DNA from 3 places in the Methylobacterium synurae genome. Region 3 is predicted to be linked to each of the others. Evidence: predicted binding sites of a transcription regulator. Region 3 holds the regulator's gene; each other region holds the start of a gene.
What was found. The regulator PhoB, encoded in region 3, activates phosphate uptake and scavenging genes when phosphate is short. The targets are predictions, from matches to a motif close to TGTCATNNANCTGTCAT.

Region 1: a site for PhoB is predicted at 1,895-1,911, ahead of HBB12_RS17720 (inorganic phosphate transporter). Genes of this name have one in related genera too.
Region 2: a site for PhoB is predicted at 5,444-5,460, ahead of ugpB (sn-glycerol-3-phosphate ABC transporter substrate-binding protein UgpB). Genes of this name have one in related genera too.

What each region holds. Positions count from the first base shown of each region.
Region 1 covers NZ_JAAQRC020000001.1:3,830,809-3,841,169, reverse strand. The annotation lists gene HBB12_RS17725 (GntR family transcriptional regulator) at 1-23, shown strand, start outside; gene HBB12_RS17720 (inorganic phosphate transporter) at 194-1,840, opposite strand; gene HBB12_RS34300 (GcrA family cell cycle regulator) at 1,970-2,398, shown strand; gene HBB12_RS17710 (adenylate/guanylate cyclase domain-containing protein) at 2,454-3,785, opposite strand; gene HBB12_RS17705 (sensor histidine kinase) at 4,271-6,796, opposite strand; gene HBB12_RS17700 (Rdx family protein) at 6,887-7,192, opposite strand; gene crcB (fluoride efflux transporter CrcB) at 7,263-7,634, opposite strand; gene HBB12_RS17690 (esterase-like activity of phytase family protein) at 7,845-10,337, shown strand.
Region 2 covers NZ_JAAQRC020000001.1:2,984,019-2,994,379, reverse strand. The annotation lists gene ugpE (sn-glycerol-3-phosphate ABC transporter permease UgpE) at 5-847, shown strand; gene HBB12_RS13780 (ABC transporter ATP-binding protein) at 876-1,928, shown strand; gene HBB12_RS13775 (CaiB/BaiF CoA transferase family protein) at 2,056-3,228, shown strand; gene HBB12_RS13770 (thiamine pyrophosphate-binding protein) at 3,475-5,151, shown strand; gene ugpB (sn-glycerol-3-phosphate ABC transporter substrate-binding protein UgpB) at 5,505-6,824, shown strand; gene ugpA (sn-glycerol-3-phosphate ABC transporter permease UgpA) at 6,829-7,713, shown strand; gene HBB12_RS13755 (SURF1 family protein) at 8,132-8,878, opposite strand; gene cyoD (cytochrome o ubiquinol oxidase subunit IV) at 8,875-9,270, opposite strand; gene cyoC (cytochrome o ubiquinol oxidase subunit III) at 9,267-9,899, opposite strand; gene cyoB (cytochrome o ubiquinol oxidase subunit I) at 9,910-10,361, opposite strand, start outside.
Region 3 covers NZ_JAAQRC020000001.1:6,216,778-6,227,138, reverse strand. The annotation lists gene HBB12_RS28525 (sigma-70 family RNA polymerase sigma factor) at 1-557, opposite strand, end outside; gene HBB12_RS28520 (hypothetical protein) at 913-1,110, opposite strand; gene pstS (phosphate ABC transporter substrate-binding protein PstS) at 1,527-2,564, shown strand; gene pstC (phosphate ABC transporter permease subunit PstC) at 2,734-3,708, shown strand; gene pstA (phosphate ABC transporter permease PstA) at 3,735-4,661, shown strand; gene pstB (phosphate ABC transporter ATP-binding protein PstB) at 4,689-5,501, shown strand; gene phoU (phosphate signaling complex protein PhoU) at 5,584-6,303, shown strand; gene phoB (phosphate regulon transcriptional regulator PhoB) at 6,370-7,071, shown strand; gene HBB12_RS28485 (acyl-CoA synthetase) at 7,652-9,283, opposite strand; gene HBB12_RS28480 (propionyl-CoA synthetase) at 9,441-10,361, shown strand, end outside.

The sequences.
Region 1 (10,361 bases), 2.4 Mb from region 3:
GGAAGTCGGCGGTTGCGGATTGAATGCTTGCTTCAGCAAAAATATTGCACGACGTAAAATAAACACGACGGACAATCCCATTCCCCAGCCTCATCCTGAGGTGTCAGTCGATCGAAGATCGACTGACACCTCAGGATGAGGTCGCGGGTGGGAATGCCGATGCCGTCACCTGTCCCGGAATGCTTGTCCTGCGTCAGAACACCTGCCGCAGTCCCCAATACAAGCCACCCGCCAGGGTGATCGCCGCCGGCAGGGTCAGGATCCAGGCGAGCGCCAGGTTGCGCACCGTCGTCATCTGCAGGCCGGTGCCGTTGGCCCACATCGTGCCGGCGACGCCGCTCGACAGGATGTGGGTGGTCGAGACCGGCAGGCCGTAGGCTTCGGCGAGCCCGATCGTGCCGGCGGCGACCGCCTCGGCCGAGGCGCCCTGCGCGTAGGTCAGATGCTGCTTGCCGATGCGCTCGCCGACCGTGACGACGATCCGCTTCCAGCCCACCATCGTGCCGAGGCCGAGCGCCAGGGCGACCACGACCTTGACCCAGGTCGGGATGTACCGGGTGCCGTCGTCGAGGGTGTGCCGATAGGCCGTCAGGGTCGCCTTCTCGGTGTCACGGAGCGGCGAGTGCTCGCCGGTGAGGAGCCGCACCGCGTCGCTCGCGAGATACATGTCGGCGCGCAGGTTCGGCGTCGCCTCCGCCGGCACGTGGCGGATGGCGCCGTAATTCTTCACTTGCCCGGCGATGTCGTCCGCGAGGCCGGCGAGCGCCGCGAAGGCGTCCGGCGCGGCGAGCGCCTTGGCCGGTGATTCCGCCTTCAAGGCCTCGCCGACCTGGGCCCGGGCCCGCGCCGCGTCCGGGATCGGGGCCCCGCCGGCATGGTCGCGAAACACCCGGCTCGCGCTCTCCGAGCCCTGCACGAAGGCTTGTGTGCTCGAATCCGGCATGGTGCGGTTGAGCGCGTAGGCCGTGGGGGCGGCGCCGATCAGGATCAGCATGATCAGCCCCATGCCCTTCTGGCCGTCATTGCCGCCATGCGCGAAGGACACGCCGGTGCAGGTGAGGATCAGCAGGCCGCGGATCCAAAGGGGCGGCGGCGCCTCGCCCTCCGGTGCGCGGTAGAGGTCGGGCCGGCGCACCAGGCGCTTGAGCACGAGGAGCAGCCCGGCGGCGCAGACGAAGCCGACGAGAGGGCTGAACAGCAACGATTCGAGCACGCTCGCCGCCTGTCCCCAGGCGACGCCGGAGGCCGCATGGCCCGGCGCCATCAGCTGGTTGGCGAGGCCGACGCCGATCACCGAGCCGATCAGCGCGTGCGACGAGGAATTCGGCAGGCCGAGGGCCCAGGTGCCGAGGTTCCACACGATCGCGGCGAGCAGGAGGGCGAAGATCATCGCGTAGCCGGCCCCCGAGCCGACCTGGAGGATCAGCTCGACCGGCAGCAGGGTCACGACGCTGTAGGCGACCGCACCCGTCGAGGCCATGACGCCCAGGAAGTTGAAGGCGCCGGACCAGATCACCGCGACGAGCGGCGGCATCGAGTGGGTGTAGATCACCGTCGCCACCGCGTTGGCGGTATCGTGAAACCCGTTCACGAACTCGAAGGCGAGCGCGATCAGGAGGGCGAGGCCGAGGAGCGCGAAGGCCCCCAGCGCGAGCGGCGGCTGGCCGGCCCGCTGCATGTCGGCGAGGAGGTTGGTGCCGCCATAGGCGAGGCCGGCGGCCAGCACGGCCAGGAAGCCGATCGTCGCCGCCGGGTGGACGCGATGGTCGAACCGGCGGCCGGGCCGGGCGTGACCATGCGCCGCGCCGGCGCGGTCGGGGGCGAGGGCGGCGTCGGACATGGCGGACCCGTGGGCAGACTCGTGGCGGCGATCCGCCAAGGATAGGGCGCCCGGATGGCAAGTCGATGACGCGGCAAGGGCTGACAGGGCCTTCGCGAACCCGCCCCGGCTGTCGAAAACCACGCGTAAATGCTTAAGGGGCTTGCGTTCTGCGAGACGCAACCCCAAATTCGTATGAACACCGCTGCCCCTGCGACGCGTGTGCGCGGGTCGACAGGGGCGCGGATCTCATGGGTGGAGCATCCGGTGACGGACCTGCCCGCAACGAACCGGCCCGGTGCCCTTCTGGTCGAGGGTGGCGGAAGGCCAGCGAGTCAGTACCCGATGAACCAGCTCGTGCGCATGTCGCATATCGTGACCGCAGACGCCGTCGAGGAGCCCTCTCCGAGCCTCCGGGTTCCGTTCGCCCAATCGGGCGCCTTCGTGTGCAAGTTCATCATCGGCGAACCGAACGACCGTGCGGTCTGCTGCGGGGCGCCGGTGCAGGACGGCAAGAGCTGGTGCGCCTTCCACCGCCGGATCGTCTTCGAGCCGACCCGGCCAGGGCGGCTGCGATAGCAGAGGCCGGCCGGGACCGCTACCCCGTCCCGCGCCATTTTTCCCCACATCGCTCTCAGGCCGCCCGGCCGTAGATCGGGAAGGCCTCCCGCCGGCCGCGCAGGGGCTGGCGGCTGACCTCGCGCCAGGCCTCGCCGGAGGCCCAAGCCCCGCCGGAGACCTGAGCCGCATCGAGCGCCGCCTGCGACACCAGGGTGGTGGTCCCGAAGGTCTTGGTCGCCTGTTCGAGCCGGGCCGCGACGTTGACCGCGTCGCCGAGCACGGTGAATTCGAGCCGGTCGTCGTCGCCGACCACGCCGACGAACACCTCGCCGCAATGCACCCCGATGCCGATTCGCACCGGTGCTTCGCCCGATTCGGCGTTCCACGCCGCCACCCCTTCCTCTAGCCGCTCCGCGAAGGCGAGTCCTTGAGCGGCGGCCTCCGCCCGCGCCTCTGGCACGCCGAACACCACGAGCGCACCGTCGCCCATGAACTTGTCGATCACGCCCCCGGTCTCCCGGGCGGCCTGGGCGACGCAGCGGCGGAACCCCGTGACCAGGATCGCCACCGTCTCGGGATCGGCCCGCTCGGCGATCGTGGTGGAGCCGCGCATGTCGACGAAGGCGATGGCCGCGTGGCGACGCTCGCCGAGCCGCAGGCCGCCGCCCTGCGCCATGCTGCCGCCGCGCTCCAGGAGCGGCGCCAACTCGGCGGGCAGGAAGCGCGACAGGGCCGCCCGCCGCGCCGTCTCGCGCAGGGCCAGCACCGCGAGCAGCGCCATGATGCCGACCGACACCACGCTGCCGATGCCCACCATCGCCTCGATTCCGTGGGCGTGCCGCTGGTAGCCCAGCAGCACCTCGTCCTCCTGGGCGCGCATCGCCTCGATGATCCGGCGGATCTCGTCCATCTCGGTCTTGCCCTCGCCCGCCCGCACCAGGGCCAGCGCCCCGTCGCGGTCGCCGGCCCGGTCGAGGGCGAGCGTCCGGTCGAGTTCGACGAACTTGCGGGCGATGGCGGGGCGCAGCGCCTTCAGGCGGGCCTCCTGGGGGGCCGAGCCGCGCAGCTCGGCGTCCAGCACCGGCAGCTCCGCGGCGATCCGGGCCTGGCCGGCGGTGTAGGGCACCAGGAAGGAGGAATCACCGGTCAGGAGGTAGCCGCGCTGCCCGGTCTCGCTGTCGAGGAGGTCGGCCAGCACCTGCATCAGGGTCCGGTCGACCGACAGCGTGTGGGTGATGCGGTGCTGGACGGTGCTCTGCCAGGCCAGCAGCAGCCCGTTGGCGGAGCCCACCAGCAGCAGCAGGGCGGCCCCCGCGGTGGTCAGCCCGGCCCGGCTGCGCACGGGGCCGAGCCGCGCGCGGAGCGGCCGGCGGGGCGCGGGGCTTTGCGTCGGGTCTGGGGTCATCGGTGATCCGTCCGGCGCCGGGCGCGGGACGGGCCCTCGGCTTTCCCAGGCGATATGGGAGAGTTTTCGCCGCCGGCCATCGACCGGGCGGCTTACTTCCGCTCCGACGCAGGAGTCTTCGGGGTTTATGGATTTCTCTTAGGGAAGGTCCGATGATCAGACCGGTGCGGGCCGCCCCCTCTCCCCGCGGGCGGCGAGCGGATTCACACTTCTCCTCCGAGAGCTAACCCTCTGGAAATATGGGCGCTTTCCCCTCCCCCTTGTGGGGAGGGGTTAGGGGTGGGGGTGGTGCCGCGTAAAGCGCGCGGTCTATCCGGTACCACCCCCACCCCCATACCCCTCCCCACAAGGGGGAGGGGAGGCGCGCTACCTTCGAGAGGGAGAACGCTCGAACCGAGATGTGTGAATGCGATAGCCGCCCGCGGGGAGAGGGGAATACCCGCGCTATTGTCGTCTCCGAAAATTGCTCCGGACAGCCCCGCACCTCACGATTGCCCCGCCGCCCTGCGCCGGGCCGGCGCGGTTTCCTCCTCCCGCGCGTCCGGCTGCGTCACCTCAGGCTCCCCCAACGGCGCCACGATGGTGCAGACCACGCCCTCCCGCGGGAAGCTCAGGCTCACGGTGCCGTCGAGCTCGCGGGCGAGGCTGCGCTCGATCAGGCGGGAGCCGAAGCCGGTGCGGGTCGGGGGGACGACCGGCGGCCCGCCGCTTTCCTGCCAGCGCAAGGCGAGACGCCCCTCCGCGACGCTCCACGACAGGGCGACCTGGCCCGCCGGCACCGAGAGGGCGCCGTACTTGACCGCGTTGGTGGCGAGCTCGTGCAGCGCCATGGCGATCGACAGGGCGATGCGGGGCGGCAGGCGCAAGGCGGGGCCGCCGACGACGAAGCGCTCCCCCGGCCCGTTGAGGGGCGCGAGCGCATCCTTCACCACCTCGGCCAGCTCCGCCCCCTCCCAGCTCTCGCGGGTGAGCACGTCGTGGACGCGGGCGAGCGCGATCAGCCGCGCCTCGAAGGCCGTCCTGGCCCCGGCGGCGGCCGGCCCGTCGAGGCCGCGCAGGCTCTGCATCGCGATCGACTGCACGGTGGCCAGCGTGTTCTTCACCCGGTGGTTCAGCTCGTGCACCAGGAGGCGCAGGTGATCCTCGGCCCGCTTGCGCTCGGTCACCTCCTGGTGGATGCCGATCACCCGGCGCGCCCGGCCGCCGGCATCGCGCTGCACGATCGCCTGGGCGCTGACCCAGCGTAGCTGAGCATGGTCCGGGCGGATCCGGAACTCGGTGCGGTAGTCGGAATCCCCGGCCAGCAGGGCGGCGAGCGCCGCCTCGATCCGGGCCCGGTCTTCCGGATGCACGGTGCGGGTCCAGGCCTCGTGCGAGAGCGGGGCGGCCCCGAAGATCTCGGCCGAGCGGGCCGAGAGGCGGTGCTGCCCGGAGGCGAGGTCGATCTCCCAGGTGCCGAGCCGGCCGGCGGCGAGCGCCAGACGCAGGCGCTCCTCGCCCTCGCGGAGCGCCGTCTCGGCGTCCTTGGCCTCGGTGATGTCGACGTTGCAGCCGGTATAGCCGAGGAAGCGGCCGTGATCGTCGAGGCGGGCGACCCCCTCGCACAGGATCCAGCGCGTCGCCCCGTGCCGGTCGATCACCCGCATCGCGTGGCGGAAGGGCGTGCGCGCCGCGAATGCGGTCTCGAACGCCGCCGCGAAGCCGGGCAGGTCGTCCGGGTGGACGACCTCGCGCCAGCGCCCCCCGGCCAGCGTCTCGGTCGAGCGGCCGAACAGGTAATCGTAATGGAGGTTGGCGAACACGATCTCGCCGGCCTCGTCGGTCATCCAGATCAGGGCCGGGGCGGAATCGGCCATGTGGCGGAAGCGCGCCTCGCTCTCGCGCAGGGCGGCGAGGCTGCGGCTCTGCTGCTCGAGCGCCTGGTCGCGCTCGGCGATGCGCCGGCGCAGGCTCTGCGAGGCGTCGGCCAGCACGTCGGCGAGCTGGCGGATCTCGCGGATCGGCGTCGAGACCCGCGGCACCGGCTGGCCGACGGCGAGCGCGCCGCCGGCTTGTGCGAGCTGGCGCAGCGGCTCGGCGACCCGCGCCCACAGCTTCACCGCCAGGACGGAGGACACCGCCAGCGCCAGGAGCCCGAACCCCCCGAAGGCCAGGACCCAGTGGCGCAGCGGCGCCTCGACCTGCTGCTTGGGGATGCTGGCGCCGACGGTCCAGCCCGCCGCCTTCGCGGTGGTCTCGACGTAGAGGACCGGCCGCTTGCGGCGGTCGACCCCCTCCCAGATGTCGGGGGCGCCGGTCGGGGAGCCGCGCAAGGAGGTCTGCATCGGCTGGCCGGCGAGGCTGTCCTGATCCTCCGAGCGGGCGAGCAGCAGGCCCTTGCGGTCGATGATCGCGGTGGTCCAGCCCGGCGCGAGATCCTGGACCAGGATCTGGTGCAGCCGCGCCACCGGCACCGTGAGGCTGAGCACGTAGGCCGGTGCGCCCCCGACCATTACCGGCACCGCCACGTCGTAGGTCGGCGCCCGCCCGGGCGCGCCCGCCCGGACGTCGCCGACCACCGGGCGCTTCGTCGCCAGCACGGCGGCATCCTCGGGATGCGGGTCCTGCGGCAGCGGCGCGCCGTGGGGCAGGGCGGTGTTGACGAGCTGGGTGCCGTCCGGCCGGCGCAGCGAGAGGCGGAAGCCCGTCGCCTCCGTCACCGCCTGGGCCTGGGTCTCGAAGCCGGCGAGTCCGTGATGGCCGAATCCCTCCTGCCGCAGCCGCGGCGAGGCCGCGAGGGTCTGGAGCACGGAGACGAGCCCGGCCATGTCCCGGTCGACGCTGAGCGCGATGCCGCGCACGCTCTCGCGGGCATCCTGCTGGAAGCGCACCCGCTCCAGGGAGGCGTAGCGACCGAGCAGCACGGCGGTGAACAGCAGGCCGGGCCCGATCATCGCGATCGCCAGGGCGACGAGGTAGACCTGCGTCGACAGCCCGTCCCGCCGCAGGGCGTTCAGCCGGCGGCGGATCATGGCGTGGTCCTCATGACGACCGTCCCTGGACCCTGTCTTGCCTTGTGCCCTGTCCTGGCGGCGCGCCGGCGGCGCGGCTCGGTCAAGGCGTCAGGCCCTGTCGATGTGGCCGAGGTCGCGGCCCGGCTCGATCCGGTCGCGCACCCGCTGCTTGAGGGTCTTGATGTCGGGAAATCCCCCGTCGCGCTTGCGCTCCCAGATCAGGGCGTCGCCGCAGGTGATCGCGAAGGCGCCGCCGGTCCCGGGGATCAGCGCCACCTCGCCGATCGCGTCGCGGAAGGTCGAGAGCAGCTCCTGCGCCATCCAGCCGGCCCGCAGCAGCCAGTTGCATTGGGTGCAGTAGGTGATGGCGATGCGGGGCTTCTCGGCCTCTGGACGGGGGGCGGTGTCGCTCATCGTGAGGGAGACTCCGCCTCCGATCCCCCCGCTTGTCAACCCGCGCGGATTGGTCGCCGCGGCTCCCGCCTCACGCGAGCTGGCGCAGCACCAGGAGGCTCACGCCGACGCCGACGATGCCGGCCGCCACCGACCCTCCCACATAGGCGAGCGCCGCCGCGTGCGCGCCGCGCTCCCAGAGCAGGAAGGCCTCGAGCGAGAAGGTCGAGAAGGTGGTGAAGCCGCCGAGGATCCCGGTGGTGAGGAAGAGCCGCAGGGCCTGCGGTCCTCCGCCCCGGGCGGCGAACCAGCCGGTGAGCACGCCCATCATGATCGAGCCGAGGATGTTGATCACCATCGTGCCGAACGGGAAGCTGCTGCCCGCCCGCGCGGCCCAGAGATTGACGCCGTGGCGCAGGGCCCCGCCGAGGCCGGCGCCGAGAAAGACCACCAGGTAGCTCACCGCCGTCAAGTCTCCTGCCAAGTCTTCTGCGACGTCTCCGTCGATCCCGCGAGGCTTCTGCCACGGTCCGCCGATCGGGGCGAGGCCGCCGGCGCAACCGTGGCCTGCGCGCCGCACCGGGTTCCATTCGGTGCGAACGGGCAACACTCCGTCACGTGCCTGTCACCGAACCGCCCCATCCCTGCCGCAAAGTCAGCCTGGGGGCGAATCGTGACCATTCTTTCCATCCGCGCCGCGCTCACGGCGGGCGGCCTGATCGCCGGCGCGGGGCTCGCGCAGGCCCAGTCGGTCCAGGTGCGGGTGCCGAACCTCCAGCCCGTCGACGGGCCGGTCTCGACCGATGTCGGCGGCACCACAATCGTCAACCAGGGCCTCCAGGGCGTGGCCCGGCTGCCGGCCACCACCCGGGACTTCCTCGGCGATTCCCTCGGCTCGTTCTCCTCGCTCGCCGTCGACCTCTCGACCTGGCGGCGCAACGGCGACACCTATACGGGCACGCTCTACACGCTGCCCGACCGCGGCTACAACAACCCCGACGGCGGGCTGTTCAGCGACTATGCCGGCCGGCTCAACCGCTTCAACTTGAGCTTCACGCCCTATGCCGGCACCGCGGCACTGCCGCAGGCCACCACGTCGCAGCGCCAGATCACCCTGACGCCGGATGGCGGCATCGTGCTCACCGATGCCAGGGGCCAGCGTTTCAGCGGTCTCGATCCCGCTTCCGGCACGACCACGCAACTCGGCGCCGTGCTGCCCTCCGCCGCCACCGGCCCGAGCGCCGGGCGCATCAGCCTCGACGCCGAGGGCCTGGCGCGCCGCCTCGACGGCTCGTTCTACGTCAGCGACGAGTACGGCCCGAACATCTACTATTTCAGCCGCGAGGGCCGCCTCCAGGGCCTGATCGGCATCCCGGCGGCGCTCCAGCCGGTGACGAACGGCCAGCTCAACTTCAATTCGCTCAATCCGCCCGATACCGGCCGGCGCAACAACCAGGGCCTCGAGGCGCTGGCGCTGACGCCGGACGGGCGCGGCCTCGTCGCCATCCTGCAGAGCGCGACGCTGCAGGATTCGGGGCCTAACCAGCAGCAGCGGACCAATACCCGCATCCTCTACTACGACGTCTCCGGCACCCCGACCCCCGGGGCGCCGAGCCGCGAATACGTGCTGCAGCTGCCGGCCTACCAGCAGAACGGCAATGGCGGCGCCCCGAACCGCACCGCGGCCCAGAGCGAGATGCTGGCGCTCAACGACACCCAGTTCCTGGTGCTGTCGCGCGATTCGAACGGGCTCGGCACCGGCAACACCACGCCGATCGTCTACAAGAGCGTGCTCTTCGTCGACACCGCGGGCGCGACCAACATCGCCGGCACCGCCTATGACGGCACGACGCCGATCGCCCCGAACGGCACCTTGCGGGCCGGGCTGACCCCGGTGCAGAGCCGGGAGGTCGTCGACCTGCTCAACCCGGTGCAGCTCAACCGCTTCGGGATGAACCTGAATACCAACCCGGCGAGCCAGACCACCCTGCCGGAGAAGATCGAGGCGATGGGCCTCGTGCCGGTCTTGAGCGAGCGGGCGCCCAACGACTATTTCCTGCTCGTCGGCAACGACAACGACTTCCTGACCCGCCAGGGCGTCATCAACGGCCAGCCCTACGATGCCGGCATCAACAACGACAACATCCTGCTCGCCTACCGGCTGACCCTGCCGACCTACGTCGATCCGCTCTCGCTCGCCGTGATGAAGGCGACGGCGCCGACGGTGCTCCAGGGCCTCGGGGCCGGCGCGATCGGCGTCGCGGCCTCGGCGACGCGGGGCGTGCAGGACCACCTCTCGGCGCTCCGCCGCAGCGCCGGACTTCCCGGCCAGGGCGCCTGGGGCACCTCCGGCCCGGCGCTCTGGGTCGGGGGCGACTTCGTCTTCGCCGACCAGCCGCGCAACGGCGGCCTGTCCCTCGACCGCACCATCGCGCAAGGCTCGGCGGGCTTCGACCTGCCGCTCACCGGCCCGTGGCGGGCCGGCCTCGCGGTCGGCGGCGGCTCGCTGTCGCGGCCGCAAGGGTTCCGCCAGGACCAGAGCGCCTTCACGGTCGCGGCCTATGGCGGCTATTACGGCCCGACCTTCTATGCGCAGGGCATCGTCGGCGGCGCCCCGATCATCGACCTCTCGGGCATCCGCCGCCCGGCCGCGTACGGGCTGACGGCCGACTCCAAGACCTCCGCCACCGCGCTGTCGCTCGACGGCGAGGCCGGCCTGATCCTCGACCGCGACGCTTTCCGGCTGATGCCCTTCGCGGGCCTGAGCCACCTCTCGGCCCGGGTCGGCGGCTTCACCGAGACGGGGGCGGCGGGCAACAACGTCGCCTATGGCGGCCTCACGGTGCTCCAGACCACCGCCCGCTTCGGCGCGGAACTCGCCTATACGGGCTTCGGCGGCATCGTCCCCTCGGTGCGGGTGGCCTACAATCTCGGCCTCGGGCCGCAGCAGAAAGCCGGCCTGTTCCGCCTCGCCAGCGTCCAGAACCCGATGGCCGTCGCGACCGCGGCGATCCCGTTCCTGACATCCGACTACGTCACCGCCGGGGTCGGCCTCCAGGGCAGCCTGACCGAGAACCTCGGCTGGCGGGTGGATTACCAGGCGGCGATCGGCACCCGGGCCGGGGTGGCGCATGGGGTGACGGCGGGGCTGCGGTATCAGTTCTGAGGGGTGGGGACCTCAGAGCCTGTT
Region 2 (10,361 bases), 3.2 Mb from region 3:
CCCGTTGGTCGAGAACCGCCGCTTCGGCAACCTGATCCCGCATCTCGTGCTCTGCCTCGGGGTCGGGATCGTCGTCTTCCCGGTCTATCTCGCGCTGATCGGCTCGACGCACGATGCCGCCACCATCGCCAACGGCCAGATGCCGCTCTGGCCGGGGGGCCACGGCTTCGAGACCTACCGGCGGGCGCTGACCGAATCCGGCATGGCCGGCGTCCCCGTCGGGGTGATGCTGCTGAACAGCACGATCATGGCGCTCGCCATCGCACTGGGCAAGATCTTCATCTCCCTGCTCTCGGCCTATGCGCTGATCTACTTCAAGTTTCCGCTCCGGCAGACGGCCTTCTGGGCGATTTTCGTCACCCTGATGCTGCCGGTCGAGGTGCGCATCTACCCGACCTACAAGGTCGCGGCCGATCTCGGCCTGCTCGATACCTATGCCGGCCTCGCCCTGCCGCTGATCGCCTCGGCGACGGCGACGCTGCTGTTTCGCCAGTTCTTCCTCACGGTGCCGAACGAGCTCGTCGAGGCCTCCCGCATCGACGGGGCCGGGCCGGTGCGGTTCTTCCTCGACACCCTGCTGCCGCTCTCGCGCACCACGATGGCGGCCCTGTTCGTGATCCAGTTCCTGTATGGCTGGAACCAGTATCTCTGGCCGCTGCTGGTCACCACCCGCGACGACATGCAGACTGTGGTGATCGGCCTGCGCAAGATGACCTCGATCACCGACCAGCTCACCGAGTGGCAGATCGTCATGGCGACCGCCGTGCTGGCGATGCTGCCGCCGGTCGTGGTCGTGTTCGCGATGCAGAAGCTGTTCGTGCGCGGCCTCGTGGAGACCGAGAAGTGATCGCTTTCCGTATGATCGGGTGCCTCTGATGGCCGGCCTCGCCCTCGACCAACTCCGAAAAACCTATTCCGGCGGCGTCGAGGCGGTGCGCGGCGTCTCGCTCGACGTGCCGGACGGCGCCTTCTGCGTCCTCGTCGGCCCCTCGGGCTGCGGCAAGTCCACCGTGCTGCGGATGATCGCCGGCCTCGAGACCGTGACCTCGGGGGCGATCACCATCGGCGGCCGCACCGTCAACGACGTCGAGCCCGCCGACCGCGACATCGCGATGGTGTTCCAGAACTACGCGCTCTATCCGCATATGCGCGTCTACGACAACCTGGCCTACGGCTTGCGCAACCGCGGCACGCGTAAAGACGAGATCGAGACCCGGGTGACCGAGGCCGCGCGGCTGCTCGGCCTCGAGGCGATGCTGACGCGCTATCCGCGCCAGCTCTCGGGCGGCCAGCGCCAACGCGTCGCCATGGGGCGGGCGATCGTGCGGAAGCCCCAGGTCTTCCTGTTCGACGAGCCTTTGTCGAACCTCGATGCCAAGCTCCGGGTGCAGATGCGGGTCGAGATCCGCCGCCTGCAACGCCAGCTCGGCGTCACCACGGTCTACGTCACCCACGACCAGGTCGAGGCGATGACCATGGCCGACCGGCTGGTGGTGATGAATGGCGGACAGATCGAGCAGGTCGGTAGCCCGATCGAGATCTATCGCCGCCCGGCCACCCGCTACGTCGCGACCTTCATGGGCTCGCCGCCGATGAACATCCTGCCCGCCGAGGCCGTGGCGGGGGGCGTGCGGATCGACGGGACGGTGATCCCGGTGACCGGCATGAAAGCCGGCACCGCGGTCGAGGCCGGCATCCGGCCCGAGGACCTGCAAATCGCCGAGGACGGGCTGCCCTTCCGTGTCGCCTTCGTCGAGGAGCTCGGCGCCACCCGCCTGCTGCACGGGCCGCTCGCCGGCACCGACGTGGCGGTGCAGGTGCCCGCCGGCTCCGCCACGCAGGAGGGCGACACGGTGCGCCTCGCGATCGACGGAAGCGCGCTCCACCTGTTCGACCCCGCCTCCGGGCGGCGATTGACGCAGGGCTGACCGGAGGCCGGCGGCCTTTCCCGCTGCCTAAGCCTCGGCGTATGCAGGCGGAACGCGATCCCGCAGAAGCGGGATCTGAGGCGTCATCCCGCAAACGGGAGACGCGTGACTGGGAGGCTCGGTCTTCGTGCACAAACCCCTCGCCGGCATCAAGGTGCTCGAACTCGCCCGCATCCTGGCCGGTCCCTGGATCGGCCAGCTCCTGGCGGATCTCGGCGCCGACGTGGTCAAGGTCGAGCGGCCGGTCGTCGGCGACGACACCCGGACCTGGGGCCCGCCCTTCGTCGAGGGCGCGGACGGCGAAACGCTCTCGGCCTCGTACTTCCACTCGACGAACCGCGGCAAGCGCTCGGTCGCGGCCGATTTCGAGACCGAAGACGGCCAGGCCGTGGTGCGCAAGCTCGCCGCCCATGCCGACGTGGTGATCGAGAACTTCAAGGTCGGCGGCCTGAAGAAGTACGGCCTCGACCACGAGGCTCTGAGCGCCCTCAACCCGCGGCTGATCACCTGCTCGGTCACCGGCTTCGGCCAGAACGGGCCCTACGCGCCGCGGGCCGGCTACGACTTCATGGTCCAGGGGCTGGGCGGGATCATGTCGCTCACCGGCGAGCCCGAGGGCGAGCCGGTCAAGACCGCGGTCGCCTTCGCGGACGTGTTCACCGGGGTCTACGGCACGGTGGCGATCCTCGCCGCGCTCCAGGGCCGGCACGCCACCGGCAAGGGCTGCCACATCGACATGGCACTCCTCGACACCCAGGTCTCGGTGCTCGGTAACCAGGCGCTGGTCTACCTCGTGTCGGGCATGCTGCCGCCCCGGATGGGCAACGAGCATACCAGCATCGTCCCCTATCAGGTCTTCCCGACGTCGGACGGCCACATCATCGTCGCCTGCGGCAATGACGGGCAGTTCCAGAAGTTCTGTGGTGTCCTCGGCACGACCTGGCACCTCGATCCGGACTATTCCACCAATCCGGGCCGCGTCACCCGCCGCGACGTGCTGATCCCGCTCATCGCAGCCGAGACCGGCCGCCACACCAAGGCCGATCTGCTGGCCCGGCTCGGCGCCGTCAACGTCCCGGTGGGCCCGATCAACGACCTCGCCGAGGTCTTCTCCGACCCGCAGGTGGTCCATCGCGGGATGCGCCTCGACCTGCCCGATCCCCGGGCGAAGGGCGGCACGATCCCGAGCGTGCGCTCGCCGATCGTCATCGACGGCGTGCCGATGGCCGCCCAGACCGCCTCGCCGCAGGTGGGGGACCATACGCAGAGCGTGCTGGCGGATCCGGCCTGGGGCGGGTGAACCCGTCCCGATTCCAAAAAACGGGCCGCGCGCGTGATGCTGCTCTCTCTCCCACCCTTGACCTCATCCTAAGGTGTCAGTCGATCAGAGATCGGCTGACCTCGAAGGAGGGCTCCAGAGATGTCAGGGTCATCTGGAGCCCTCCTTCGAGGCTCGTTTCACTCGCACCTCAGGATGAGGTTGCGAGCAGGACGGGCCGCCACCAACACTGAGCCGGGCCTTGAGAGACCACCGGAGGACACACCCATGACCGACGCCCCCCGCCCCCGCACCGGCGGGCAGATCCTGGTGGACCAGCTCGCCCGCCACGGCGTCGGCGACATCTTCTGCGTCCCCGGCGAGAGCTATCTCGCGGTGCTCGACGCGCTGCACGACGCGCAGATCCGCCTCACCGTCTGCCGGCAGGAGGGCGGCGCCGCCATGATGGCGGAGGCGCACGGCAAGCTGACGGGCAAGCCCGGGATCTGCTTCGTCACCCGCGGGCCCGGCGCCACCAACGCCTCGCCCGGCCTGCACATCGCCAAGCAGGATTCGACCCCGATGATCCTGTTCGTCGGCCAGATCGAGCGGGCGGCGCGGGAGCGCGAGGCGTTCCAGGAACTCGATTACCGGGCGGTGTTCGGCACCATCGCCAAGTGGGTGACCGAGATCGACAGCGCCGACCGGCTGCCGGAACTGATCGCCCGCGCCTTCCACGTCGCCACCGCCGGCCGGCCCGGACCGGTGGTGATCGCGCTGCCCGAGGACATGCTGGTCGAGACCGCGACGGTCGCGGATGCTCCCGCCTTCCGGCCGGTCGAGACCCATCCGGCCCTGTCCCAGATGGTCGCTTTGCAGAACCTCCTGGCGCAGGCGGAAAAACCCTTCGCGATCCTCGGCGGCAGCCGCTGGTCGGCGGAGGCCGTGCGGCGCTTCACGCGCTTCGCCGACCTGTTCTCGCTCCCCGTCGCCTGCTCGTTCCGGCGCCAGGGCCATTTCCCGGCCGATCACCGCTGCTATGCCGGCGATCTCGGCCTCGGCGTCAACCCGAAGCTGCTGGCCCGGATCAAGGAGTCGGATCTGCTTCTCGTCGTCGGCGGGCGGCTGTCGGAGATCCCGTCCCAGGGCTACACTTTGCTGGATATACCCGGCCCGCGCCAGCGCCTCGTCCACATCCATCCCGATCCGGAGGAGCTGGGCCGCGTCTACAGCCCGGCGCTCGCCATCAACGCGAGCCCGACCGCCTTCGCGGCGGCGATCGAGACGGTGCAGCCGCCCCGGACCTTGCCCTGGGCCGCCGGCACCGAGGCCTTACACGCCGATTACCTCGCCTGGAGCGATCCGACCCGGATCACCACCCCGGGCACGCTCCAGATGGGTGGCGTGATGGCCCACTTGCGCGAGACGCTGCCGGCCGACGCGATCCTGTGCAACGGCGCGGGCAACTTCGCCACCTGGGTCCACCGGTTCTGGCCGTTCCGGGCCCATGACGGCCAGCTCGCCCCGACCTCGGGCTCGATGGGCTACGGCGTCCCCGCCGCCGTCGGCGCCAAGCGCCTGCTGCCCGAGCGCACGGTCGTGGTGGTGTCGGGCGACGGCGACTTCCTGATGAACGGGCAGGAATTCGCCACCGCCGTCCAGTACGGGCTGCCGATCATCGTGATCCTGGTCGATAACGGCATGTACGGCACGATCCGGATGCATCAGGAGCGGGAATATCCCGGCCGCGTCTCCGGCACCGCGCTGAAGAATCCCGATTTCGCCGCCTATGCCACGGCCTTCGGCGGCTACGGCGAGCGGGTCGAGCGCACCGAGGACTTCCCGGCGGCCCTGGCGCGGGCGCGGGATTCCGGCCTGCCGGCGATCCTGCACTGCCCGATCGATCCCGAGGCGATCACCCCGACCACGACGATCCAGGCCCTGCGGGACCGGAAGCGGGCCTGAAGCTTCGAGTTCGAAGCTTTCATCCCACCTGCAACCTCATCCTGAGGTGCGACCGCAGGGAGCCTCGAAGGAGGGCTCCAGAAGTCTCGGTGGTCTCTGGAGCCCTCCTTCGAGGCTCTCTGCGGTCGCACCTCAGGATGAGGTCGTGAGTAGGATGATCCGGAGAACTGCGCCGACGGGGCCACACTCTTCACGACCCTCCCTTGTCCCCCGGTCGCGGCTGTGCTTAGCCAGCTACTAACAAGCTGCCCGCCGCTGGAGACGGTGCGGGCCGCGTCACCCCCCGGCGCCCTGTCGTCGGAGTGTCACGCGGGCCCCGCATGAGGGGCCGCACACGAGGAGACGACACCCCGATGGCCCCCACCACGACCATCCGCATCGCGCTCGCGGGCTTAGGCCTGGCGCTCGCCGCCACCCCGGCGCTCGCCGTGACCGAGCTGCAATGGTGGCACGCGATGACCGGCGCCAACAACGACGCCGTCAACCGCCTCGCCGACGAGTTCAACGCGAGCCAGAGCGACTACAAGGTGGTGCCGACCTACAAGGGCAATTACGGCGAGACGCTGAATGCCGGCATCGCGGCCTTCCGCGCCGGCACCGCGCCGCACATCATGCAGGTGTTCGAGGTCGGCACTGCCACGATGATGTCGGCCAAGGGCGCGATCAAGCCGGTCTACCAGCTGATGAAGGATGCCGGCGAGCCGTTCGACCCGAACGCCTATCTGCCGGCGATCACCGGCTACTACTCGACGACCAAGGGCGAGATGCTCTCGTTCCCGTTCAACTCGTCGTCGATGGTGATGTGGGTCAATACCGACGCGCTGAAGTCGATCGGCCTCTCCGAGCCGCCGAAGACCTGGCCGGACCTGTTCGCCGCGGCCAAGAAGCTGACACAGAACGGCTTCCCGAATTGCGGCTTCTCGACCACCTGGGTCACCTGGCTCAACATCGAGCAGCTCTCGGCCTGGCACAACCTGCCGGTCGCCACCAAGGCCAACGGCATGGACGGCCTCGACACCACCCTCGAGATCAACGGGCCGCTCCAGGTCAAGCACCTCGCCAACCTCGCCGAGGCGCAGAAGGACAAGTCCTTCGACTATTCCGGCCGCTACGACAGCGGCTTCGGCCGCTTCACCGCCGGCGAGTGCCCGATCATGTTCGGCTCGTCCGGCTCCTACGGCAACGTCAAGGGCGCGGCGAAGTTCGCCTGGGCCTCGGCGCCGATGCCCTATTATCCCGACGTGCCGGGCGCGCCGCAGAACAGCATCATCGGCGGCGCCTCGCTGTGGGTGATGGGCGGCAAGAAGCCCGACGAGTACAAGGGCGTGGCGAAGTTCTTCACCTTCCTGTCCGACACCGACCGGCAGGCGAAGCTCCATCAGACCACCGGCTACATGCCGATCACCAAAGCCGCCTACGAGAAGTCCAAGGCGGACGGCTTCTACGACAAGAACCCGGCCCTCGAGACGCCGATCAAGGAACTGACCAACAAGCCGCCGACCGAGAATTCCCGGGGCTTACGTCTCGGCAACCTGCCGCAGATGCGCGACCTATGGGCCGAGGAGATCGAGGGCACGCTGGCCGGCAAGAAAACGCCGAAGCAGGCCCTCGACGAGGCGGCGGCCCGCGGCAACGCGATGCTGCGCCAGTTCGAGAAGCAGGCCGGGCGGTAACCTCATGAGCCCCGAACGCATCACCTTCGGAGGCCGGCTGCTGCCGGCGGCGCTGATCGCGCCGCAGCTCCTGATCGTCGGCCTGTTCTTCTACTGGCCGGCAGTCCAGGCGGTCTGGCAGTCGTTCCAGATGCAGGATGCGTTCGGGCTCTCGACGGAGTTCGTCTGGTTCGAGAATTACCGGGCCCTGTTCACGGACGCAGGGTATTACCAGGCTCTCGTCACCACGCTGGTCTTCGCCGCGGCGGTGGCGGGGCTGTCGCTCGGCTTCGCGCTGCTGCTCGCCGCGATGGCCGACCGGGAGATCCGGGGCTCCGGCATCTACCGGACCCTGTTGATCTGGCCCTACGCGGTCGCTCCCGCCGTGGCCGGCGTGCTGTTCGGCTTCCTGTTCCAGCCCGGCCTCGGGCTGATCGCCCGGGGTCTCAACCAGATCGGCATCCCGTGGAACCCGCTGCTCGACGGGAACCACGCGATGATCCTGGTGGTGATGGCGGCGGCCTGGAAGCAGGTCTCCTACAACTTCCTGTTCTTCCTCGCCGGGCTCCAGGCGATTCCCGGCAGCGTGATCGAGGCGGCGGCGATCGACGGCGCCGGCCCGGCCCGGCGGTTCTGGACCATCGTCTTCCCGCTGCTCTCGCCGACCACGTTCTTCCTCATGGTCGTCAACGTCGTCTACGCCTTCTGCGAGACGTTCGGCGTCATCGACGTACTCACCCATGGCGGCCCCGGCCGGGCGACCCAGACCCTGGTCTACAAGGTCTACCAGGACGGCCGCATCGGTGCCGATCTCGGCGGATCGGCGGCGCAGTCGGTGGTGCTGATGGCGATCGTGATCGGCCTGACGGCGATCCAGTTCCGGTATGTCGAGAAGCGGGTGGCGTATTGAGGGGGCTGGGGGAGTCTGACCCCCGGAAGCACTTCGATCAAATTCGACTGCTCAGCTATTTCGCGGGCCCCGCAGAGACCTGTCTAGGAAAAAAGAGGCGCGGGTCTTCTTCTCTCCCCGCGGGCGGGGAGAGGGCCGAACCCTCGTTCAGAGGGTTCGGCAAGCCCGTAGGGCGAGGGTGAGGGGGTGTTTCCGGAGGAGTCTCACTCGTCGAGACCCCCTCACCCTCGCTCCGGCTACGCCTCCGCTTGCTGCGTCTCCTGAACGGAGACACAGCCCTCTCCCCGCCCGCGGGGAGAGGAGGAAACCCGCGCTCCACTTTTCATCAGGGCTTCCGGGAACGGGCTCACGGTACTCGGGAGCGAGTGGACGAGCGTAAGCTCCGTCCCGAATCGCCCCTGTCAAAACGAACCGCGCCTCACCCCACCCCCGGCTCTCTCACCAGCCGGTACACGGCGTAGCCCGACAGCAAGGCGAGCCCGAACCAGGTCAGGGCATAGATCAGGTGGTTGTTGTGGAACACCACCACGGTCAGCCCGCCGACCGGCTGGCTCGGCCCGTTGCCGGAGGCATCCGCGTCGATGAAGTAGGGTGCCACCGGGCCCAAGTTCCGCGCCGCCGCGATCGCGGCGACATCGCGGGAATACCAGCGGTCATGGGCCGGATCGTTGCTGCGCAGGAAGCCGCCGCCGGGCTCAGGAAGCCGCAGCAGGCCCGTCACCGTCACGCTCCCCTCCCCGTCCCCGGCCGAGCCCTGCCAGTCGGACGGCACGAAGCCGCGATTGATCAGGATCGTGTCGCCGGATGCGGTGACGAGGGGCACGAGGAGCCAGGAGCCGGCGCCCTTCTCGGTCACCGCCATCGTGCGGACGGCGCGGTCGGGCAGGAAGCGGCCGGTCGCCGTGACACGGCGGTACTCGTCGGCATCGCGGGAGAGTTTCGGCCATTCGGCCCGGCCGGGCGCCGGAACCGGGGCGGCGGCGAGCCGCGCCTCGACCCGGGCGATGAGATCGAGCTTCCAGGCCCGGCGCTCGACCTGCCAGATCCCGAGGGCGAGGAACAGGGCCGTCGCCAGGAGCGAGAGCCCGAGCAGGAGGAGGCGCTTGGGCCCGAACCGGGGCGCGGACGCCCCGGCCGGTGGTGACGGATCGCTGCGCGTCGTCACGGCATGGCGCGCATGTCGCCCGGCGACATCGGCATCATGTTGGCGTTGAGGTGGTACATCACCCAGAGCGAGCCCGAGAGCGCGATCACCACCAGCACGATGGTGAAGATCAGCGCCATCATGGTCCAGCCGCCTTCCGAGCGCGCGTTCATGTGCAGGAAGTAGACCATGTGGACCACGATCTGCGCCACCGCGAAGGCCATGATGACGAAGGAGGTCACCCGCGGATCGGTGAAGACCTCGGCCATCACCAGCCAGAACGGGATCGCCGTGAGGATCACCGACAGGACGAAGCCGGTGATGTATTCCCTCCGGCTGCCGTGGCCGGCCTCGTGGTGGTCGTGGACGACCTCGACGTGCACGTCGTCGGAGACGGGAGCGCGGGCGCTCATTTCAGGGACCCCATCAGGTAGACGAAGGTGAAGACGCCGATCCAGATCACGTCGAGGAAGTGCCAGAACATGCTCAGGCACATCAGCCGGCGGCGGTTGGCCGGGATCAGGCCGCGCTGGTGCACCTGCACCATCAGGGTCACGAGCCAGATCAAGCCGAAGGTGACGTGCAGGCCGTGCGTCCCGACCAGGGTGAAGAACGAGGACAGGAAGGCGCTGCGCTGGGGCGTGGCGCCCTCGTGGATCAGGTGGGCGAACTCAAACAGTTCGAGGCCGATGAAGCAGAGGCCGAAGGCCCCGGTGATCGCCAGCCATCGCTGGGTCATCCGCTGGTCGCCCTTCTCCATCTCCAGCATGGCGAAGCCGTAGGTGATGGAGGAGAACAGCAGCATGGAGGTGTTCACCGCCACGAGCTTGAGGTCGAACAGGTCCGCACCGGACGGGCCTGCCGCGTAGTTCCGCCCGAGGACGCCGTACGTCGCGAACAGGATCGCGAAGATGAGGCAGTCGCTCATCAGGTAGAGCCAGAACCCGAGCATGGTCCCGCCCTCGGCGTGACCGTGCTCGTCGTCGGCGACGTAGAAGTGCAGCTCGCCGTCGTCCGCTGCGGCGTTGTGTGCGTGGGCCATGGCGGGTTCCTCAGGCCTTCACGAGGGCGAGCGTGCGGGTGCGCTCGGCCTCGGTCCGCGCGACCTCGTCGGCGGGGATGTAGAAGTCGCGGTCGTAGTTGAAGGTGTGGATGATGACCGCCGCGATCGCGCCGAAGAACGAGATCACCGCGAGCCACCAGACGTGCCAGACCATGGCGATGCCGAAGACCGTGGCGATGGCGGAGATGATCACGCCCGCGCCGGTGCTCTTGGGCATGTGGATGGCCTTGTAGCCGTCCAGCGGACGCTTGTAGCCGCGGCTTTTCATGTCCGACCAGGCGTCGCCGTCATGCACCAGCGGCGTGAAGGCGAAGTTGTAGTCGGGCGGCGGCGAGGAGGTCGCCCATTCCAGGGTACGGCCGCCCCAGGGGTCGCCGGTGAGGTCGCGCAGCTGCTCGCGGCGCAGGATGCTGACGGCGAACTGAACGAGCATCGCGGCGA
Region 3 (10,361 bases):
TCGGCGCCGACCAGGATCAGCGCCTCGCGCTGGTCCGGCGGCAGCTTGGCGAGGCCGGCGCGCAGGTCCTGCACGTCGAGGCGGTGGCCCTGGTCGGGGGCGGTGAACAGGCGCGCCGCGTAGGAGCCGTCCTCGTCCTGCACCTCGCGCATCCGCTTGCGCTGCTCGGAATAGAAGGCGTTGCGCAGGATGGTGAACAGCCAGGCGTTCAGGTTGGTGCCGGGCTGGAAGCGGTGCTGGTTCTGCCAGGCGCGCAGGATCGTGTCCTGCACGAGGTCGTCGGCCCGGGCGGCGTTGTTGGTGAGCGAGAGCGCGAAGGCGCGCAACGACGACAGCGCAGCCAGCATCCCCTCGCGGAATTCCGGCTCGACGGCGCGCCCTTGCGCGGCGAGCGCCGCTTCGAGCTTCTCGATCAGCGCGAGGAAGATATCGGGTGTTGCGGCGGTCTCGATCGGGGCATAGGCCGCGCGCAGTTGGCGGCCGAGATGGACCTGGACGGTCGGGGGCAGGCCGGGCTTGGCTTCGGTGCTGAGGATGGGGTTCTCGGTGGACGCCATGCGACTCTCACGTTCTGAAGCGGGGAGGGCGGGGCGGCGGCACTCTGACGGGCCACTCGCTGAAAATACCCCGCCGGAGCTTCCTGAAGAGGGGAAGTGGGGCGCGCCGCGCGCCTGTCGACACGCGCGCATCGCCGCGGGCCGCGGCGAAGAGGTGCGAAGTCTCAGCAGCGCCGCATCCGGCCTCGCATCCCAGCCTCTCTCCGCGCCTCTTCGCACCGCATCGCCGTCGCTCCCGTCGCCTCGCCGGCCGCAACGGCCCTGCGGCGCCCGCGCCGACGGCGTGGGTCGCGAGGGGCAACGGCTTCGTACTGCCCAGGTTCCCCCAATCGTGATCCCGTGATCGTATCGCGCCCTACCAGGTGCGGGCGCCGGGCTGGCTCCGGTACTCCGCCGCACGGATGCGGGTCATGATCCGGTCGAGCTCGGCGAGAAGCGCGGCCTCCTCGTCCCGCGCCGCGTCGACGGCGGCGGGATCGGCGAGGTAGAGGCGCTCCTGCTCGGCCCGGGCGAGGCGCTGCTCCAGTTCGGCCCGCTCGGCGTGGAGGGCCATCAATTCCCGGCGTGCGGGATCGTCGGGGGAGCCTTGCTCCCGATCGTCCCCGATCCGGCCGGCGTCGATCCGGTTTCGCCCTGTCATCGTGTCGAGGTTGTGCACAACGGCTTGTCCTGTCGTGGGGGTCGCGGCGCAAGTGCCTGCGGATGTTCAACCTCCCAACGCGCAAGAGGGCCGGAACGTCGCATCCGGCCGGTGCTTGTCATCCAAGTGTCACGCGACTGTCATAGGGCCGGCGTCGCACCGGGCTTATCCCTCGCGGCGCGGCGGACGCCCCGGCAACGATCGGGACACGATCCGGCGCAAGCCAGGGGAAACCGGTCGCGTCGTCACCGGCCGTCGATGGGCAGGATGCGGGTCGGCGAGTTCGCTCCCGCATCGTGCCGGACCGATCCGAACACGGAGAGATACCAGTGAAGCCCTTCTCCTACGCGCTCGCCATCGGGCTCGCGACCGCCCAGATCGCCACCTCGGCGATGGCCCTCGACATCACCGGCGCCGGCGCCACCTTCCCGTTCCCGGTCTATTCGAAGTGGGCCGAGGCCTACCGCAAGGAGACCGGCAACGGCCTGAACTACCAGTCGATCGGTTCCGGCGGCGGCATCAAGCAGATCCAGGCCAAGACCGTCGATTTCGGCGCCACCGACGCGCCGCTGAAGGGCGAGGCCCTGACCAAGGACGGCCTGGTCCAGTTCCCGACCGTGATGGGCGGCGTGGTTCCGGTGGTGAACATCGCCGGTGTCAAGCCCGGCGAGGTCAAGCTGACCGGCGAGGTCCTGGCCGAGATCTACCAGGGCAAGATCAAGAAGTGGTCCGACCCGAAGATCGCCAAGCTCAACGAGGGCGTGAAGCTCCCCGACGCGCCGATCACCCCGGTCTACCGGTCGGACGCGTCCGGCACCACCAACATCTTCACCACCTACCTGTCGGACGTCTCGCCGGCCTGGAAGTCCGAGCTCGGCGCCTCGACCACGGTGAGCTGGCCGGCCGGCCAGGGCGGCAAGGGCAACGAGGGCGTGACCGCCGTCGTCAAGCAGGTCCCGAACGCCATCGGCTACGTCGAGTACGCCTACGCCAAGCAGAACAACCTGCCGGTCGCGCTGATCCAGAACAAGGACGGCCAGTACCCGATGCCGGGCGACGAGGCGTTCCAGGCCGCCGCCGCCAATGCCGACTGGAAGGCCGCTCCCGGCTTCGGCATCTCGCTGACCAACCAGCCCGGCGCGAAGGCCTGGCCGATCACCGCCGCGACCTTCATCCTGGTCCACAAGAACCCGGCCGACGCCGCCCGCACCGCCGAGGTGCTGAAGTTCTTCCGCTGGGCCTACAAGAACGGCGGCCCGATGGCGACCGCTCTCGACTACGTGCCGCTGCCCGCCAAGGTCGTCACCCAGGTCGAGGACGAGTGGAAGTCGATCACCAAGGACGGCAAGCCCGTCCTGAGCAACTGATAGAACGAATCTCGGGAGGGCGGGGTGGTCCCGCCCTCCTTCCGCCGGTCCGCATGCGGGCCTGCGCGGCGCTTGAGGAAAGCCGAGATCCCGCCCCCCGCCGGATCGCGTCCGACTCGCCTCGATCCGCCGAGCGCGCTAGAGGCCGCTCACTCCAAGGGAAACCCGGATGGTCGCGTTGTCTGAGAACGTCGCATTGGCGGCAAGTCCCCAAGTCGCCCGCCGCGCCCCGAGCCCCGTGGGCGACCGCATCTTCCGCGGCGCCGCCCTCGCCTCGGCGCTGCTGGTGCTCCTGGTGCTCGCCGGCATCCTGGCCTCGATCGCCTATGGCGGCTGGCCGGCCTTCCGGGAGTTCGGCCCCGGCTTCCTGACCTCGAGCGCCTGGAACGTCGGGCGCGAGGAATACGGCGCCCTCGTCGCCATCATCGGCACCCTGGTCTCGGCGCTGCTCGCCCTCCTCATTGGCGTGCCGATCTCGCTCGGCATCGCGATCTACCTGACGCAGCTCTGCCCCGGCTGGGCGCGCCGCCCGGTCGCGATGACGATCGAGCTGCTCGCCGCCGTGCCGAGCATCATCTACGGCATGTGGGGCCTGTTCATCTTCGCGCCGCTCTTCGCGCGCTTCGTGCAGATCCCGGTCTCGAACGTGGTCGAGGGCATGCCGATCGTCGGCACCCTGTTCTACGCCCAGGTGCCGTCGGGCGTCGGCGTGCTCACCGCCGGCATCATCCTGGCGATCATGATCGTGCCCTTCGTCGCCTCGATCACCCGCGACATGCTCGACCAGATCCCGACCGTCCTGCGCGAGAGCGCCTACGGCATCGGCTGCACCACCTGGGAGGTCGTGCGCCACGTCCTGATCCCGCAGGCCTCGGTCTCGATCATCGGCGCGATCATGCTCGGCCTCGGCCGCGCGCTCGGCGAGACGATGGCGGTCACCTTCGTGATCGGCAACGCCAACCGCCTCTCGGCCTCGATCTTCGATCCCGGCTCGACCATCGCCTCGCGCATCGCCAACGAGTTCAACGAGGCCGACGGCATGCAGCTCCACGCGCTGATGGCGCTCGGCTGCATCCTGTTCGTCGTCACCTTCATCGTGCTCATCATCGCCCGGCTGCTGGTGCGCCGCGCGAAGGTGGCCTGATCCCGCTCCCGCACGGACGTTTCCCGATGAACGCTTCCCCCGCCGCGGTCTCAGGCTCCGAAGGCCCGACCGCTCCCGCCCGCCTCCCGCCCGCCCCGCAGGCCTGGGGCCGGGTCCGCGCCGGCCGGCGCTCCGCCGACAAGCTCCTGATCGTCGGCTGCACCGCCGCGACCGCGCTCGGCGCCGTCGTGCTCGGCTCGATCCTGCTCATGCTCATCATCCAGGGCGTGCAGGGCTTCTCGCCGGCCCTGTTCACCCAGGTCACGCCGGGCCCCGGCTCCGAGGGCGGCGGCATCGCCAACGCGATCCTCGGCAGCCTGGTGATGACGGTGCTCGGCATCGTCGTGGCGACGCCGGTCGGCGTGCTCGCCGGCACCTACCTCGCCGAGTACGGCCGAGGCTCGCACCTCGCCAACCTGATCCGCTTCCTCAACGACATCCTGCTCTCGGCGCCGTCGATCCTGATCGGCCTCTTCGTCTACACCCTGATGGTGCGGCCGATGGGCGGCTATTCGGGCTGGGCCGGTGCCGTGGCGCTCGCCATCATCGCCACCCCGGTGATCGTGCGCACCACCGAGGACATGCTGCGCCTGGTGCCCGGCCCCCTGCGCGAGGCCGGCGTCGCCCTCGGCGCCCCGTACTCGATCGTGATCCGCTCCGTCACCTGGCGGGCGGCCCAGTCGGGCATCGTGACCGGCGTGCTCCTGGCGCTGGCCCGCATCGCCGGCGAGACCGCGCCCCTGCTCTTCACCGCGCTCAACAACAATTCCTGGTTCAGCCCCAACCTGATGGGCGGCGTCGCGAACCTGCCGGTGATGATCTACCAGTTCGCGCTCTCGCCCTACGAGAACTGGCGCCAGCTGGCCTGGGCCGGCGCGCTCCTCATCACCGTCACCATCCTGGGCCTGTCGATCGTGGCCCGCCTCGTCCTGAGCGGTCCCAAGGGCCGCTGATCCGACACCTTGCCCGGAGACACCCCGATGAGCGCCACCGCCACCGCCGTGCCGGTCGTGGGCCAGAGCACGGCCGACGAGTCCGCCGCGATCCGCCTCGCCGTCAAGGACCTCAACTTCTACTACGGCGACTTCAAGGGCCTGAAGAACATCAACCTCAACTTCCTCGACCGCCAGGTCACGGCCCTGATCGGGCCGTCCGGCTGCGGCAAGTCGACGTTGCTGCGCACCTTCAACCGGATCTACAGCCTCTATCCGGAGCAGCGCGCGGAAGGCGAGATCCTGCTCGACGGCCGCAACATCCTGGATTCCTCGATCGACCTCAACGAGCTGCGCGCCCGGGTCGGCATGGTGTTCCAGAAGCCGACCCCGTTCCCGATGTCGATCTACGACAACATCGCGTTCGGCATCCGGCTCTACGAGCGCCTCGGCAAGGCCGATCTCGACAACCGCGTCGAGGAGGCCCTGCGCAAGGGCGCCCTCTGGGACGAGGTCAAGGACAAGCTCAAGCAGTCCGGCATGGGCCTGTCCGGCGGCCAGCAGCAGCGCCTCTGCATCGCCCGCACGGTGGCGCAGCGCCCGGAGGTGATCCTGTTCGACGAGCCGACCTCGGCCCTCGACCCGATCTCGACCGGCCGCATCGAGGAACTGATCGAGCAGCTGCGGGGCGAGTTCACCATCGCCATCGTCACCCACAACATGCAGCAGGCGGCGCGCATCTCGCAGTTCACCGCCTTCATGTATCTCGGCGAGCTGATCGAGTTCGGGCCGACCAACCGGCTGTTCATGAACCCGTCGAAGCGCCAGACCCAGGACTACATCACCGGCCGGTTCGGCTGAGGCCTGACGCGATCATCCGCCGGCCCGGTCTGCCGGGCCGGCACAAGCCTACGCTCCACCTCCGCGCGAGGAGCCAGATCCCATGTCGAGCCACATCGTCACCTCCTACGATCAGGAGTTGCAGAACCTGCGGCGCAGCATCGCCGAGATGGGCGGCATCGCCGAAAAGATGGTGGCCGATTCCGGCCAAGCGCTCCTGCGCCGCGACGCCGCCCTCGCCCAGGCGGTGATCGCCACCGACCAGCGTCTCGACGGGCTGCAGCGCGAGATCGAGGAGAAGGCCATCCTCCTCATCGCCCGCCGTCAGCCGCTCGCGGTCGACCTGCGCGAGACGATCTCGGCGATCCGCGTCTCGGGCGACCTCGAACGCATCGGGGATCTGGCCAAGAACGTCGCCAAGCGCGTCGTCGCCATCGCCGACCAGGTCCAGCTGCAGAAGATCGTCGTCGGCGTGGAGCACATGAACGAGCTGGTCCAGGAGCAGCTCAAGGACGTGCTCGACGCCTACGCCACCCAGGACACCGTCGCGGCCCTCGACGTCTGGGCCCGGGACGGCGGCATCGACGCGCTCTACACCTCGCTGTTCCGCGAACTCCTGACCTACATGATGGAGGATCCGCGCAACATCACGTTCTGCACGCACCTGCTGTTCTGCGCCAAGAACGTCGAGCGCATCGGCGACCACACCACCAACATCGCCGAGACCATCCACTACCTCGCCACCGGCGAGACCCTGCCGACCGAGCGTCCGAAGAACGACCGTTCGAGCTTCGCCACCCTCGACACCCCGCCCGAGGCTTGAGGGCGACGCCCGTCCGGGCCTTGCGGCCCGGCGGGCCTTTACCCCCGCCCCGCCTGAGTGCCCCCGATGAGTACCCGCATCCTGATCGTCGAGGACGAGGAAGCCCTCACCCTCCTCCTGCGCTACAACCTCGAGGCCGAGGGCTTCGAGGTCGACGCCGTCGCCCGGGGCGACGAGGCGGATATCCGCCTGCGCGAGCAGGTGCCGGACCTCGTCCTCCTCGACTGGATGATGCCGGGCCTGTCCGGCATCGAACTGTGCCGGCGCATCCGCGCCCGCCGCGAGACCGAGCGGCTGCCGGTGATCATGCTGACGGCCCGCGGCGAGGAGGGCGACCGGGTGCGGGGCCTCGCCACCGGTGCCGACGACTACATCGTCAAGCCGTTCTCGGTGCCGGAACTGCTGGCGCGGGTGCGGGCGCTCCTGCGGCGGGCCAAGCCCGCCCACGTCGCCGACCTCCTGATCGCCGGCGACATCGAGCTCGACCGGGTCAGCCACCGCGTCCGCCGCGACGGTCGCGAGCTGCATCTCGGCCCGACCGAGTTCAAGCTGCTCGAATTCCTGATGCAGAGCCCCGGCCGGGTGTTCTCCCGCGAGCAGCTGCTCGACGGCGTATGGGGCCACGACGTCTACATCGACGAGCGCACCGTCGACGTGCATATCGGCCGCCTGCGCAAGGCGATCAACCGCGGCCGCGACAGCGACCCGATCCGCACCGTGCGGGGCTCGGGCTACTCGTTCGACGAGATGTTCGCGCCGGAGGCGTGATACGGTCTTCGTGTGAACTGTTCGCGGCAAGAAGAGCGCAAGTTCCCCCTCCCCCCTCTGCGGGCTAGCGGATTCACACTTCTCCTTCGTGAGCTAACCCTCTGTAAATATGCGCGCTTTCCCCTCCCCCTTGTGGGGAGGGGTTAGGGATGGGGGTGGTGCCGGAGTAGCCTCGCGCTCTACGCGGCACCACCCCCACCTCCAACTCCTCCCCACAACTTGCAGCGATTCCGGGCAAGCCCGGGATCGCCGGGGGGAGGAGAGGCGCGCGACCTTCACCGGAGAAGCTCTCGAACCGAGAAGTGTGAACACGCTAGCCTCTGCGGGGGAGGGTGGCCTGCGGAGCAGGCCGGGAGAGGGGCAGCGCGACGCTGATTCAGAGGGCGCCAGTCAGAACGGTTCCGCCTCATCCGGAAGCGTGGTTCCCCTCTCCCGCCCGGCGCCGCCGGGCACCCTCCCCCGCAGAGGGGGGAGGGTTCAAGACCAGCGATACTTTCTTTCCCCGGACAGCCCTGCATCCACGGCGAAGAGGGGGATCCCGCCCTTTATTGCGGCCGGAACAGTTCAGGTCGAACCCGTCTCACAACGCCTTCGCCATCTCCCGCAGCACGAATTTCTGCACCTTGCCGGTCGAGGTCTTCGGCAGTTCCGTGAAGACGACGTGCCTGGGCACCTTGAAGCCGGCCAGCGACTGGCGGCACCAGCCGATCAGCTCCTCGGCCGAGACCATCTCGGAGCCTTTCAGTTCGACGAAGGCGCACGGCGTCTCGCCCCATTTCTCGTCGGGCTTGGCGACCACGGCGGCGGCGGCCACCGCCGGGTGCTTGAACAGGGCCTCCTCGACCTCGATCGACGAGATGTTCTCGCCCCCTGAGATGATGATGTCCTTCGAGCGATCCTTGAGCTGGATGTAGCCGTCCGGGTGCTTCACCCCGAGATCGCCCGAATGGAACCAGCCGCCCGCGAAGGCGGCCTCGGTGGCTGTCGGGTTCTTGAGGTAGCCGCGCATCACCACGTTGCCGCGGAACATCACTTCGCCCAGCGTCTCGCCGTCGGCGGGCACCGGCTGCATCGTCTCGGGATCGAGCACGTCCAGCGCCTCGAGCGGCGGGTAGCGCACGCCCTGGCGCGCCTTGCGGGCGGCCTGCTCGTCCTTGCCCAAGGCGTTCCAGTCGGCGTGCCACTCGTTCACCACCGCCGGGCCGTAGGTCTCGGTCAGCCCGTAGACGTGGGTGACGTCGAATCCCGCCTCCGCCATCCCGGCGAGCACGGCCTCGGGCGGGGGCGCCGCCGCAGTGAGGAACGAGACGCGGTGCGACAGGTCCCGGCGTTCGGCCTCGGGCGCGTTGATGAGGAGAGACATCACGATCGGCGCGCCGCACAGATGGGTCACGCCGTGATCCGCGATGGCGTCGTACATGGCTTTGGCCCGCACCTGCCGCAGGCAGACATGGGTGCCGGCCACCACCGACAGGGTCCAGGGAAAGCACCAGCCGTTGCAGTGGAACATCGGCAGGGTCCACAGATAGACCGGGTGCCGGCCGAGATTGCCCGCCACCACGTTGCCGACCGCGAGCAGCGACGCGCCGCGATGGTGGTAGACCACGCCCTTCGGGTCGCCGGTGGTGCCCGACGTGTAGTTGAGGGTGATCGCGTCCCACTCGTCGCCCGGCATCGCCCAGGCGTAACCGGGATCGCCCTGACCCAGAAAGTCCTCGTACTCGATCGTGCCGAGGCGCTCGCCCGGACCGTCGTATTCGGGATCGTCGTAGTCGATGACGAGCGGCTTCACCCCGGCCTGGGTCAGAGCCGGGCCCATGATGCGGGCGAATTCCCGGTCGGTGATCACCACCTTGGCCTCGCCGTGGTCGAGGCAGAAGGCGATGATCGCGGCGTCGAGCCGGGTGTTGAGGGTGTTGAGCACCGCGCCGGCCATCGGCACCCCGTAATGGCACTCGATCATCGCCGGGGTGTTGGCGAGCATCACCGCCACCGTGTCGCCCCGCCCGATGCCGCGGGCCTTCAACGCCGAGGCGAGGCGCCGGGAACGGGCGTAGAGGTCGCGGTAGCTGCGCCGCAAATTTCCGTGGATCACGGCCGTATGGTCGGGAAACACCGTGGCCGCCCTCTCCAGGAAGGTGAGAGGCGTGAGCGGCTGGTGGTTGGCCGGGTTCCGGTCGAGGCCGTGGTCGTAGATCGTCGCGCCGGTCATGGGTCGTCCTGCTCCCTGTCGCGCCAGAGTACCCGCCGGGGCGGAGCGATCAATCCGCCCGGCATCCTTACGAAAGTTCGACTTCCGGCCGGACCGGGGCCTATTCTATCTGAACAGGCAGGCCGCCCCGCAGATGGACGGCACCGGAGGAGACGCCATGGCGAGCCCGAGCCGCTACCCGGAGACCTACGCCGCCTGGCAGCGCGACCCGGAGGCCTTCTGGTCACAGGCCGCCGAGGCGATCGACTGGGCGAGACCCGCCACCCGCGTCTTCGATCCCGAGGCGGGCGCCTACGGCCGCTGGTTCGTCGGTGCCGAGGTCAATGCCTGCCACAACGCCGTCGACCGCCACGTCGCGGCCGGGCGGGGCGACCAGGCGGCGATCCTGTACGAGTCCCCCGTCACCGGCACCAAGCGCCGGATCAGCTACGCCGAGCTGCTGAGCGAGGTCGCGGCGCTCGCCGCCGTGCTCCAGGAACTCGGCGTCGGACGCGGCGACCGGGTGGTGCTCTACATGCCGATGGTGCCCGAGGCGCTGTTCGGCATGCTGGCCTGCGCCCGCATCGGCGCCGTGCACTCGGTGGTGTTCGGGGGTTTCGCCGCCCGGGAACTCGCCGCCCGGATCGAGGACGCCGCCCCGAAGGTGGTGCTCGCCGCCTCCTGCGGCATCGAACCGAGCCGGGTCGTCGCCTACAAGCCGCTCCTCGACGAGGCCTGCCGGCTCTCCTCGCACAAGCCCGAATCCTGCCTGATCCTGCAACGGCCGCAAAAAGCCGCCGACCTGGTCGAGGGGCGCGACCGCGACTGGGCCGAGGCTGTCGCCGCCGCGAAGGCCGAGGGCCGCGCCGCCCCTTGCGTGCCGGTCGTCGCCACCGATCCGCTCTACGTGCTCTACACCTCGGGCACCACCGGTAAGCCGAAGGGTGTGGTCCGCGACACCGGCGGCTACCTCGTGGCGCTGGCCTGGTCGATGCCGAACCTCTACGGCGTCGCCCCCGGCGAGACCTATTGGTGCGCCTCCGATGTCGGCTGGGTGGTGGGCCATTCCTACATCGTCTACGGCCCGCTCCTGCACGGC